DNA from 4 places in the Bradyrhizobium elkanii USDA 76 genome. Region 1 is predicted to be linked to each of the others. Evidence: predicted binding sites of a transcription regulator. Region 1 holds the regulator's gene; each other region holds the start of a gene.
What was found. The regulator PhoB, encoded in region 1, activates phosphate uptake and scavenging genes when phosphate is short. The targets are predictions, from matches to a motif close to TGTCATNNANCTGTCAT.
Positions count from the first base shown of each region.

Region 1 (3,205 bases):
AGCGATCGGCGCACCCAGGACTACATCACCGGCCGGTTCGGCTAGAGCATGATCCGGAAAAGTGGGAACCGGTTTTCCGATCGGATCATGCTAAAATTCAGGACACGAAACCATGATCCCCGGGATCATGGTTGAGGGAGACAAGCGATGGCTTCTGAACATACCGCCAAGGCATTCGACAGCGATCTGCAGGAGTTGACGCGCCTGGTCGCCGAGATGGGCGGCCTGGTCGAGCGGATGATTACCGAGTCGGTCGACGCGCTGATCCGTCGCGACGTCGCGCTCGGCAAGCGCGTGGTCGCCGCCGACATCGAGATCGACAATCTGCAGCGCAACATCGAAGAGCGCGCGGTGCTGACGATCGCGCGCCGCCAGCCGATGGCGATCGACCTGCGCGAGATCGTCAGCGCGATGCGTGTCGCGACCGACCTCGAGCGGATCGGCGACCTCGCCAAGAACATGGGCAAGCGCGTCGCGGCGCTGGAGAGCGATTTCCAGCCGCTGAAGCTGATCCGCGGCCTCGAGCACATGACCGACCTCGTGCTGTCGCAGGTCAAGTCGGTGCTCGACGCCTACGCCGCGCACGACCTGCCGGCGGCGATGAACGTCTGGAAGGGCGACGAGGAGGTCGATGCGATCTGCACCTCGCTGTTCCGCGAACTGCTCACCTACATGATGGAAGATCCGCGCAACATCTCGTTCTGCATCCATCTGATGTTCTGCGCCAAGAACATCGAGCGGATCGGCGATCACGCCACCAATATCGCCGAGACCGTGTTCTACATGATCGAGGGCCAGCAGATCACCGACAAGCGCCCGAAGGGGGACATGACCACTTTTGCCACCACGGTGCCGGGCAACTGAGGCATGATCGGCAAGTGCGGGACCGGCAAGAGCGAAACTGGATGATCCTCGCGACAAATCGTTTCCGCGGGGACTATGCTCAAGGAAGTAAGCGTTTCGGTTTGCGTCTGGGCAACGGATCACCACAGAGAAAGAACTTAAACCGATGAGCGCACGCATTCTGGTAGTCGAAGACGAGGAAGCGCTGACGACGCTGTTGCGCTACAACCTCGATGCGGAAGGCTACGATGTCGAGACGGTGGGGCGCGGCGACGATGCCGACACGAGGCTGAAGGAGCGCGTTCCCGACCTCGTGGTCCTCGACTGGATGCTGCCGGGCCTGTCCGGCATCGAGCTGTGCCGTCGCCTGCGGGCGCGGCCCGAGACCAAGCAGCTTCCGATCATCATGCTGACCGCGCGCGGCGAAGAAAGCGAGCGCGTGCGCGGACTTGCCACCGGCGCCGACGATTACATCGTCAAGCCGTTCTCGGTGCCGGAACTGCTGGCGCGGGTGAAGGGCCTGTTGCGCCGCGCGAGCCCGGAGCGGCTTGCGACCGTGCTGACCTATGGCGACATCGAGCTCGACCGCGAGAAGCGCCGCGTGGCGCGCTCCGGCCGCCCGATCGATCTCGGGCCGACCGAGTATCGCCTGCTCGAATTCTTCCTCGAGCATCCCGGCCGCGTGTTCAGCCGCGAGCAGCTGCTCGACAGCGTCTGGGGCCGCGACATCTACATCGATGAGCGCACCGTCGACGTGCATATCGGCCGCCTGCGCAAGCTGCTCAATCCCGGCCGCGAGCAGGATCCGATCCGCACCGTGCGCGGCGCCGGCTACGCGCTCGACGACCGCTTTGCCAAGGCCGAGCCGCAGCCGTAACGGGCGCGTGGCCATCGCAAGCCGCATCACCGGCGTCGTCCCGGCGAAAGCCGGGACCCATACGCCGCGGCCGGCGTAATCGGCACGTGGCCAGACGGCTTTCTAACAACACGCATTAGTGATTATGGGTCCTGGCTTTCGCCGGGACGACGCCGGTGATGTAATGGGCCACGAGCCACAAAAAAATCCCCGCTTTCGCGGGGATTTGTTTTTGAGTTCTTCCGTCTTTTCCCGAGTGCTCACTTGATCTGCGGTTTCGCCGACGGCCGGCGGCGATCGGCGGCGGGCTGGTAGGCGACGCGCGAGTGATGTGCGCAATAGGGCAAGCCGGCGAGCGCCTTGCCGCCGCAGAAGAAGAATTCCGGGCTCGAGGGATCGCCGACCGGCCAGTGACAGGTGGCCTCGTTGAGCTCGAGCAGCGACAGCCGCTGGCTCATCGGCACCACATTGTCGTAGGAGATCGGATCGGGCTCCATCTCGACCTCGAAGGCGTGCGCCAGCGCGGTGTTGCCGCGCGACACCGGCCGCGCTACCCGCATCATGTGCTGGGCGGGGCGGGCCTTGCGCTGCCGCGGCGCGGCCGTGGAGGGTGCCTTGGCGCGGCCGGAGAGGCCGAGCCGATGCACTTTGCCGATCACGGCGTTTCGCGTCACATTGCCAAGTTCCGCCGCGATCTGGCTGGCCGACAGGCCAGACTCCCAGAGCTTCTTCAGCTGCTCGACGCGATCGTCGGACCAGGTCAATACAGTCATCGCATTCTTCCCTTCGCGTAGCGCCGGCCAATCATTGGAGCGGCGCTGCGAGCCAATCTGGACAAATATCCCTGCGGCCAGAATCCCTTAGCCCTCGCCGGGCACGGTGTTGCGCCCGAACGTTTACGCGAGACACGAAGGCTACTTAGAGGGTCCAGTACCGCCGCACGAGATGTCGTACCCGACAGGCCAAACGCTACAATATGGCGTGACTCTGGCGCAAGAGTCCGCGGCCGTGCGTCCACATGTTCCCACACAGTTAAGCATCGCGATGAGGCTTTTCCACCGCACCGGAATGCTCCGGATTGCGCTCGTTTCGCATTGCAGGAAGGCCACTTCGTGGCGATTGACACTTACTGACCGCAGCATAGAATGCCCACCACGTGCCGCCCGCAAAGGCGGCCGTTTTGTTTTCCGAAGCTGGCCGTTGCTGCGCTGGCGTCAAGGCGCGCGGCAATTGTCGGCTTAAAAACCGTCAGTGAACGCCATGACCAACGCTGCCACGTCGCATCTGCTCCCCGTCTTCGCCAGGGTCGATCTCGGCTTCGAGCGCGGTGAGGGCGCCTGGCTGATCGCAACCAACGGCGACCGTTATCTCGATTTCACCTCGGGCGTCGCGGTCAACGCGCTCGGGCACGCGCATCCGCATCTGGTCAAGGCGCTGCAGGAACAGGCGACCAAGCTCTGGCACATGTCGAACCTGTTCAAGAGCCCGGACGGCGAGGCGCTTGCC
Region 1 covers NZ_CP066356.1:8,280,416-8,283,620, reverse strand. The annotation lists gene pstB (phosphate ABC transporter ATP-binding protein PstB) at 1-45, shown strand, start outside; gene phoU (phosphate signaling complex protein PhoU) at 148-864, shown strand; gene phoB (phosphate regulon transcriptional regulator PhoB) at 1,010-1,720, shown strand; gene JEY66_RS39250 (GcrA family cell cycle regulator) at 1,960-2,472, opposite strand; gene JEY66_RS39245 (aspartate aminotransferase family protein) at 2,960-3,205, shown strand, end outside.

Region 2 (3,205 bases), 4.1 Mb from region 1:
TCCTCGCAATGACGGCACGGTGAACAATAGCGGGTTGTCCGACCTCGATGCTTCGGCTATCATCGAACTATGAAAGCAGGACCCGACATTTCCCGGATCGCCGCTTTGGTCGGCGATCCCGCACGCTGCAACATGCTGACCGCACTGATGACCGGCCGCGCGCTGACCGCGAGCGAGCTGGCGCAGGAGGCCGGCATCACGCCGCAGACGGCGAGCTCGCATCTTTCCAAGCTCGAGGCCGGCGGGCTGATCGAGCCCGAGAAGCAGGGCCGCCACCGCTACTACCGCCTCTCCGACCCCGACGTCGCCGACGTGCTGGAAGGCCTGCAGGGCATTGCCGCCCGCGCCGGCCATATGCGGGTGCGCACCGGGCCGAAGGATCCGGCGCTGCGCCGCGCCCGCATCTGCTACGACCACCTCGCCGGCGATCTCGGCGTGCAGATGCTCGACAGCATGAAACGGCAGAAGCTGGTCCGCCAGAGCAAGCAGGCGATCGAGCTCACCGGCGAAGGCAAGCGCTTCATGGCCGAGGAGCTGCAGATCGACGCCGATGCGCTGACGCATCCGCGCCGTCCGGTGTGCAAGGCCTGCCTCGACTGGAGCGAGCGGCGGCATCATCTCGCCGGCACGCTGGGCGCTGCCATGATGGACCGCTTCACGGAACTGAAATGGGCCGCGCGCGATGCTGCGCCGGGCAGCCGCGTGGTCAATTTTTCGCGCAACGGCGAGAAGCGATTCGCCGCGCTGTTCGGCCCCGACCAATAGCGGCGCGCCTTCGGGCAAGCGTCGATGAACCGCCGGTCTCGCTTGCCTCGCCTTCCGATGTATTTTCGTACGCTCGCCATTAGCGCGCGGCTGCCCGCGTCCGCGAAATATTTCGAAGTGATGCTGAGCCGGCTTGCGGCGTGCTGACGCAGCTGTGAGCTGCAACATTCATGTCGCATTCAGGCCGCAACATTATGGTCGGCGACATCGGGCACGCCTTCTGCAATGATCCGGCCGGGCGAATCGGTAGACGAAAGCTTGTTGCGGTGCCGCAGCGCGGCCCAAAAAATAAAAAAGGAGAAGACATGAAGTATCTTTTTGCTGCAGCAGTTCTGCTGACGACCGCATTCGCCGGCATCAGCGCCGCTGATGCCGCCGGTGGCTGCGGCCCCGGCTGGCACCGTGGCCCCTATGGCGGCTGCGTCAGGAATCGCGGCGTCGTCGTCGCACCGGGCGCCGTTGTCGTGCGCCCGCCGGTCGTGGTCGAGCGCCCCGTCGTGGTGGCGCCGCGTGTCCGCGCCTGCCCCTACGGCTTTGCCTGGCGCTACGGCCGTTGCCGCCCGATCTGATCGCGGCAGATTCCGAACTAACAAAACCCCGCCTGGCGCGGGGTTTTTCTTTTCGAGATCACCAGCGGCGCCAGTGATGACGGCGCCAATGGTGGCGGCGCCAGCCCCAATGCCTGCGGTGCCAGTGCCGGTGACGCCAACCCCAGCGGCGATGATGCCAGCGTACTTGCTCGGGCTTCATGCGGCCGACCTCCTCGCCCGTGGTGACGGCGGGATGCGCATCGCCAGCCGCCGGTGCGCGTGCATCCTGGTTGAGGGGAAGCGGCGCGAGCGGCGCCGCCTCCGCCGTCGCTGCGAAGGTGACGGCTCCGGCGGCGACACCGAAGGCCATCTTCAGAAAATCCCGGCGTTCCATGAGCGTTCCCTTTGTTGCTGAGTTGGACCAACTGCAGCGGCGAGTTTTTGCCTCGCGAGCTGAACGCTCGCTGAACCGCGCGTTCACGTTTCATGGAACTCGAGGGTTGTCGACGTCGCGACGTCACGCAACCATCATGCCGCCGTCGCCTCCTCCGCCAGCACCAGGAGATCGCGCGTGCGCGTCACCTCCGGCCAGTCACGGTTGAAGTCGGCGACCAGCCGCTTCATGTCCTCGCTATTCACCGCGCGCTCCCTCCATGGTTTCATTTCGCGCAGGCGGCCGGCATATGCTCCGTGATATGTCGGCCTGCTGACAATGCCTGATCAGGGGGATCACCCATGCTTGCCCGCCACCGCACCGCCCTGCTCTCGTTCCTGCTCGCCCTCGGCGCCGCGCTGCCCGTCGCCGCTGGGGAGATCGCGCTGCCGCGCGAGGCGCAGCTCGGGCCGCGCCCGTTCTATCTGGTCGACAAGATGAAGGACGGGCCCCTGAAGCAGCAGCTCAGCCAATGCACCGGGCCGTTCCACAAGACCGATTTTTCGATCGGCCATCGCGGCGCCGCGCTGGAATTCCCCGAGCATAGCCGCGAATCCTATCTCGCCGCCGCGCGGATGGGCGCCGGCGTGATCGAATGCGATGTCACCTTCACGCGGGATCGCCAGCTGGTGTGCCGGCATTCGCAATGCGACCTGCACACCACGACCAACATCCTGACGGTGCCGGATCTCGCCGCAAAATGCACGCAACCCTTCAGCCCTGCCGATCCCGCCACCGGCAGGAAGGCCTCGGCGAAATGCTGCACCAGCGACATCACGCTCGCCGAATTCAAGCGGCTCACCGCGAAAATGGACGGCTTCAATCCGGATGCGAAGACGCCGGCGGAGTTCCAGAACGGCACGCCGCGCTGGCGCACCGAGCTCTACGCCAATTCCGGCACGCTGATGAGCCATGACGAGAGCATCGCCTTGATCAGGAGTCTCGGCGCAAAATTCACGCCCGAACTGAAGGCGCCGGAAGTGGCGATGCCGTTCGACGGCGACTACACCCAGGAGACATATGCGACCCAGATGCTCGCAGCCTACAAGGCCGCCGGCATTCCGCCGAGCGACGTGTTCCCGCAGAGCTTCAGCCTCAAGGACATTCTGTATTGGGTGAAGACCGAACCCGACTTCGCGAGCCAGGCGCTCTATCTCGAGGACCGCTACGAGAAAGCAGGCCTCGATCCGAACCGGCCGGAGACCTGGAAGCCGTCGATGCAGGAATTGAAGGCCTCCGGCGTCGCGATCCTGGGGCCGCCGATCTTCGCGATGCTGGCGCTGAACGAAAAGGGCGAGATCGTCCCGTCGGCTTACGCCAGGGCGGCGAAGGCGGCCGGCCTCGATCTGATCGGCTGGTCGCTGGAGCGCGACGGCCCGCTGAACAAGGGTGGTGCGTTCTACCACAAGTCGGTGAAGGCGGCGATCGACCGCGACGGCGACACGCTGACCGTGCTCGACGTGCTGGCAAAACAGGT
Region 2 covers NZ_CP066356.1:4,215,281-4,218,485, reverse strand. The annotation lists gene JEY66_RS20445 (ArsR/SmtB family transcription factor) at 70-765, shown strand; gene JEY66_RS20440 (GCG_CRPN prefix-to-repeats domain-containing protein) at 1,071-1,334, shown strand; gene JEY66_RS20435 (twin-arginine translocation signal domain-containing protein) at 1,393-1,689, opposite strand; gene JEY66_RS20430 (glycerophosphodiester phosphodiesterase family protein) at 2,031-3,205, shown strand, end outside.
Region 2: the regulator PhoB is predicted to act here: its motif matches at 1,811-1,827, upstream of JEY66_RS20430 (glycerophosphodiester phosphodiesterase family protein).

Region 3 (3,205 bases), 1.8 Mb from region 1:
CCAGGTGCCCGAGGCGAGGTCCTTGTTGAAATAGGGCAGTTCGCCCGGCAGCACCGCGATCCGCAGCACCTTGCTGGCCCGGATGCGATCCAGCGTGTTGTCGGCTGGCGTCTGCGCCGAGGCCGGCGTTGCCATCGCGGCCGCGAGCGCCGCGCCGCTGCCGATCCCGAGCGCATAGCGCAGCGCGTCGCGGCGATCTTCGGAAATTGTGATGTCGTCGGATTGAGTCAAGCGGGCCTCCCTGCACCAGATCGCCGGAAGCCTAGCGTCGGTATCCGGTACCAGCAATACCGCCGGCCTGCGCCAATAGTAGGCGATGGGGTGGCTATTTCTTCACCTCCCCTTGGACTGAGCTCTCAGCGCGCCGTCATGGCCGGGACAAGCCCGGGCATGACGAGTTTGTGGGGACGTTCAGCGGTTCCGCGAGCGGGAGAGGCCAGTGATCGCGGCTCTCAATACCGTCCCGGCACGTACATTTCCTGCGGGATCGGGCCGCGGTGATAGTCGGGGTTGCGCACCCGCGGCGGCAGCACTACCGGCTGATGGGTGACCGCCTGATAGGGGATCTGGCTCAAGAGATGCGAGATGCAGTTGAGCCGGGCGCGCTTCTTGTCGACGGCATCGACGATCCACCACGGCGAGTCCTGCAGGTGCGTGCGTTCCAGCATCGTTTCCTTGGCCTTGGTGTAGAGCTCCCAGCGGGTCCGCGCCTCGACGTCCATGGGGCTCAGCTTCCACTGCTTCAGCGGATCCTGGATCCGCATCGAGAAGCGGAACGCCTGTTCCTCGTCGGTGATCGAGAACCAGTATTTCAGGAGGATGGTGCCGGAGCGGATCAGCATGCGCTCGAATTCCGGCACCGAGTTGAAGAATTCCTCGTACTGCTCGTCGCTGCAGAACCCCATCACCTTCTCGACGCCGGCGCGGTTGTACCAGCTGCGGTCGAACAGCACGATCTCGCCGCCGGCCGGCAGATGCGAGACATAGCGCTGGAAGTACCATTGCGTGCGCTCGCGCTCGTTCGGCGCCGGCAGGGCCGCGATCCGGCACACCCGCGGATTGAGCCGCTGGGTGATGCGTTTGATCACGCCGCCCTTGCCGGCGGAATCGCGGCCCTCGAACAGCACGACGACCTTCTTCTTCTCGTGCTGCACCCAGTCCTGCAGCTTGACCAGCTCGCCCTGCAGCCGCAGCAATTCGCGGAAGTAGAACTTGCGGTCGATCGACGGCTTGCCGGGGGCGCCGTCATGGTCGAGCTCGTCGAGCCTCATGTCGTCGAGCTCGAGCTCGAGTTCCTCGTCGAGGCTGTCGGCCATCTCCTGATGGATGCGGGCGCGCAAGGCTTCGTCGTGCAAGGCTTCGTCGTGCAAGGCTTCATCGCGCAAGGCTTCATCCCGGGAGGCTTCGTCGGTGAGGGCGGAGGTCGTCATGAAGGTCCGTCTTTCAGTATGTTAGATGGATCGGACGGCAGCATTGACGGGCGATGTTACCCCTCTATGACAATGCCATGACCGCTGTTTCACGCCGCCGGGCGGACTGTGCTAACAAGTCGACAAAACCAAAAAGGGAGATGTGCCGATGATTTCGCTCACGCCAAAAGACGTCCTGCCGGAGGACGGCACCGCCGGCACGCTGGTCGGACGGGTCTGGCTGCCGCAGGCCGGCGGACCGGCCGTCGTCGCGGTACGGGCAGACGGCGTGTTCGACGTTACGGCGCGGTTCCCGACGGTGAGCGCGCTCTGTGAGGAAAGCGATCCCGCGGCCGCGCTGCGCGCCACGCGCGGCGAGCGGATCGGTGATTTCGAGGCGATCCTCGCCAACACCCCGCCCGACGGCCGCGACAAGGCCAGGCCGCATCTGCTGGCGCCGGTCGATCTCCAGGTGCTGAAGGCCGCCGGCGTCACCTTCGCGATCTCGATGCTGGAGCGCGTGATCGAGGAGCGGGCGCGCGGCAATCCGTCCTCGGCGGACGCGATCCGCAAGGAGGTGGTGCGCCTGGTCGGCGACGATCTCTCCAAGCTGAAGCCCGGCTCCGAGCAGGCGATGAAACTGAAGCAGGTGCTGATCGATCAGAATGCCTGGAGCCAGTATCTCGAGGTCGGCATCGGTCCCGACGCCGAAGTGTTCACAAAGGCGCCGACGCTGTCCTCGGTCGGATCAGGCATGGATGCCGGGCTGCATCCGAAGTCGACCTGGAATAATCCGGAGCCGGAGGTCGTGCTGATCGTCTCCGCCGCCGGCAAGATCGTCGGCGCCGCGCTCGGCAACGACGTGAATCTGCGCGACTTCGAGGGGCGCTCGGCGCTCTTGCTGTCGAAAGCCAAGGACAACAACGCGTCCTGCGCGATCGGCCCGCTGCTCCGGCTGTTCGACCAGACCTTCTCGCTCGACGATGTCAGGAAGATGGATGTCGGCCTGACCGTGACGGGCGCAGACGGCTTCGTGCTCGAGGGCCATTCCTCGATCAGCAAGATCAGCCGCGACCCGACCGATCTGGTCGCCCAGACCATCGGCCCCGTGCATCAATACCCTGATGGATTTGCGCTGTTCCTCGGCACGATGTTCGCGCCGGTCAAGGACCGCGACGCCAAGGGCGAGGGTTTTACCCACAAGCGCGACGATATCGTCACCATCGCCGCGCCGCAGCTCGGCAAGCTGGTCAACCGGATGCGGGGCAGCGACGAGTGCGAGCCCTGGACCTTCGGCGTCGGTGCACTGATGAAGAACCTCGCACAGCGCAAGGTGCTCTGAGGATCGGGACGGGACGGCGAGTCCACTACCTCGGCCGCTTCGTCGGCCATGTGCGGCCTGTCGCGCGGCGGCAGGTCGGCGCTGAGTTGCGCCCGCAATCCGGTGACGTTCAGCCGCCTCTTGCAGAGCGTTGAACGACGATGATGGTGACTGTGCGAAAGCGGCGGCATTGTCGAACATGTTCAGAAACCTGCGCGGCAGAGCGACCGCGTGGCGCAACTTGAGCGCGCTAAAACACGAGGAATTTGCCGCTTTTTCCTGGCTTTATGTGAACCAGTTCATCCTCGTTCGCGCGGGTTCGCTCCAGCATATTGGCTCGACGCGAACAGAAGGAGTCGCGGACATGAGCGAGCAGCCATCAAACGGAATGCCCGATTGGCTCACCACCGATATGCTGGTCATTGCCGTCTCACTGGCCATCATCGTGATTGGGATATGGATCGCGCCGTAGCCT
Region 3 covers NZ_CP066356.1:6,527,079-6,530,283, reverse strand. The annotation lists gene JEY66_RS31425 (transporter substrate-binding domain-containing protein) at 1-231, opposite strand, end outside; gene ppk2 (polyphosphate kinase 2) at 453-1,316, opposite strand; gene JEY66_RS31415 (fumarylacetoacetate hydrolase family protein) at 1,579-2,751, shown strand; gene JEY66_RS31410 (hypothetical protein) at 2,882-3,202, shown strand.
Region 3: the regulator PhoB is predicted to act here: its motif matches at 1,497-1,513, upstream of ppk2 (polyphosphate kinase 2).

Region 4 (3,205 bases), 3.0 Mb from region 1:
TAGTTGAAGACCCGCGCGACGTCGCGGCCGATGATCGGATCCGAGGTGAAGTAGGAGAGGTCGGTGTAGATGCGCGCGGTGACCGGATGGTAGTTGCCGGTGCCGGTGTGCACATAGGTGGTGAGATTGCCGCCCTCGCGGCGCACCACCATCGACAGCTTGGCATGCGTCTTCAATTCGATGAAGCCGTAGACCACCTGTACGCCGGCGCGTTCGAGGTCGCGGGCCCAGCGGATATTGGCTTCCTCGTCGAAGCGTGCCTTCAGCTCGATCAGCGCGGTCACCGACTTGCCGGCTTCGGCGGCCTCCGCCAGCGCGCGCACGATCGGCGAATTGTTCGAGGTGCGATAGAGCGTCTGCTTGATCGCGACCACGTCGGGATCGCGTGCCGCTTGTTGCAGGAACTGCACCACGACGTCGAAGGATTCGTAGGGGTGATGGACCACGAGGTCCTTCTGGCGGATGGCGGCGAAGATATCGCCGCCATGATCGCGCACCCGCTCGGGATGACGCGGCACATAGGGCGGGAATTCGAGGTCCGGGCGATTGAGGCGGGTGAGCTGCGACAGCTCGTTCATCGCCAGCACGCCGTCGACCAGGATCACTTCGTCGTCGGCCGCCGACAAGGCGTGCTGCACGAAGATGCGCAGCTCTTCGGGCATCGTGGCCTCGATCTCGAGCCGGATCACCGACCCGCGGCGGCGGCGCTTGAGCGCGGTCTCGAACAGGCGAACGAGGTCTTCGGCCTCTTCCTCGATTTCGAGTTCGGAGTCCCTGATGATGCGGAATGCGCCTTGGCCCTTGACGGTGTAGCCGGGGAACAGGCGGCCGATGAACAGACCGGTTGCCTGCTCCAGCGTGATCAGCCGCGCCGGAGCGCCTTCCTTGGTGGAGGGGATGCGGATGAAGCGGTCGATCTTGCCGGGCATGCGGATCAGCGCGTTCATCGCCTTGCCGTCGGAGATCCGCGACAATTGCAGCGCCACCGTGAAGCCGAGATTCGGGATGAACGGGAAGGGATGCGCCGGGTCGATCGCCAGCGGCGTCAGCAGCGGGAAGATGTTGTGGAGGAAGTGATCCTCGATCCAGCTCCGCTCGGACCTGGTGACGTCGCGGCCATCGACCAGCTGGATGCCGACCTTGGCCAGGATATCCCGCAGGTCGCTCCAGATCGCCTGCTGGTCGGAGGCGAGCTGCGAGACGGTCTTGTTGATCATCACGAGCTGCTCGGCCGGCAGCAGGCCGTCCGGGCTGCGCTCGGTAATGCCCTCGCGGACCTGCGCCTTGATGCCGGCGACACGGACCATGAAGAACTCGTCGAGGTTATTCGCCGAAATCGACAGGAAGCGGACCCGCTCCAGCACGGGATGGCCGAGATTGACCGATTCCTCGAGCACCCGCCGGTTGAAATGCAGCCAGGAGAGCTCCCGGTTGATGAAGCGCTCGGGGCTGGTCGCGATTGCGGGAATGGCGGGAAATTCCGCCTCTTTTTCTTTGATTTCAGTAGCTTGTGCCGAGTCCATCAAGTGCTGGTCCAATTCAGGGCAGGGGCTGGGGCGGTCTAGCCGAGAGCCGCTGAAACCATGTGATATTGCGATGACGTTTCGATGACATTGATGTTCCGCTCGCCTGCGCCGTCAAGCCGCGGGGATGGATCAGGCATCGCGCAACAGCTCCGCCGCCAGCGCCCGTGTAACGGGACGGCCGAGCCGGAGTGCCTCGGTATCCAGCAGCTCGACCGCCTGCCGGACGGCAACGTAGGAACGCTCGATCCGGTTGCTCAGATAGCTGACGAGCGGTTCGTCCACGCTCATCTGGCGGTCGGCGCAGAACTTGACGATCAGGCCGCGGAACAGCTGGTCGTCCGGCGGCAGCAGCGTCACGGTCGGCACCGCGCGGAGCCGCGACCGCAGGTCGCGCAATTCGATCTCGAACGCCGACGGCGGAACGCGCGCCGTGATCAGCACATAGGCATCGTCCTGGCGCGCCAGATTCATCAGATGAAACATGGCGCGCTCGTCGAAATCCGCCGGCCTCAGGTCTTCGACGACGAGCGCACCGGTCGCAAGCGCGGTCGGCACCGCCTCGGCGGTCAGCGCATGCGCCGCGGTCGCGCGCGCGCCGGCGGTCTCGGCCCAGATCGCGGCGAGGTGGCTTTTGCCGGAGCCGTCAGGCCCGACCAGCAGCATGATTCGGTTCGGCCAGTCCGGCCAGCCGTCGATCAGCGCCAGCGCGGCCTCATTGGCAGGGCCCTCGAGGAAATCGTCGCGGGTCAGCTTCTCCTCGTGCGGCAGGGCCAAGGCCAATTGACGAGGTTGAACGCTACTGGCCACACAAGTCTCCAAACCACCTTATTTTAGCTCTGCGCAAACGCGTCGCGTTTGCCGCGGGAAAACCGGCTTCGACTTTTCCGGATCCCGCCTACCGAGCTTCGATCGTGCTCATGTGCCGCACCCATTCCACGAGATAGAGGGACACCGAACCCAAAGTAAAGATCGTGACCAGGCCCATCAGGATCCAGTCGTAAGGATGCGGCTCGAAGCCGAAGCCGAGCGAGGCCAGCACCAGCGCCGCGAACGCGACCTGCGCCACCGTGTTCAGCTTCGACACCATCAGCGGCTTCATCTCGACCGGCTTGTCGAACAACCATGACACAATCACGGCGGAGACGATCATGATGTCGCGCGACACCACGAGAATCACGATCCAGCGCGGCACCGCGCCCCAGATTCCGAGCGCGACATAGATCGACACCAGGAGCGCCTTGTCGGCGAGCGGATCGAGCAGGGCGCCGAGCTCGCTCGTCATGTTGAAGCGCTTGGCGAGGAAACCGTCGACCGCGTCCGAGACGCCGGCGATCACGAAGATCGCGAACGCAATCTCCATCTGGCTGGACACGATGGCCCAGACGATCACCGGCACCAGGATGATGCGGCCGAGGGTGATGATGTTCGGAATGCTCAACTTGAATCGCTTCCCGGCTAGAAGCCTGATTTTACTCGATATCCGGCTCTTTTGCGCAGCCGCCTTGTGTTATCTACATAGTATCGCGGCGGCAGCGCCGCGAGCCATTGCGCGGGGGCGGAATTCCTCGTAACCAGCCCCTGATCATCTGGAATTGGGCATGACCGAGCGCAAAAACGGGCTCACTTACGCGGATTCGGGTGTCGATATCGACGCCGGCAATCGACTGGTCGATCTGATC
Region 4 covers NZ_CP066356.1:5,325,891-5,329,095, reverse strand. The annotation lists gene JEY66_RS25985 (RNA degradosome polyphosphate kinase) at 1-1,523, opposite strand, end outside; gene JEY66_RS25980 (P-loop NTPase family protein) at 1,656-2,333, opposite strand; gene JEY66_RS25975 (CDP-alcohol phosphatidyltransferase family protein) at 2,422-2,964, opposite strand; gene purM (phosphoribosylformylglycinamidine cyclo-ligase) at 3,125-3,205, shown strand, end outside.
Region 4: the regulator PhoB is predicted to act here: its motif matches at 1,597-1,613, upstream of JEY66_RS25985 (RNA degradosome polyphosphate kinase).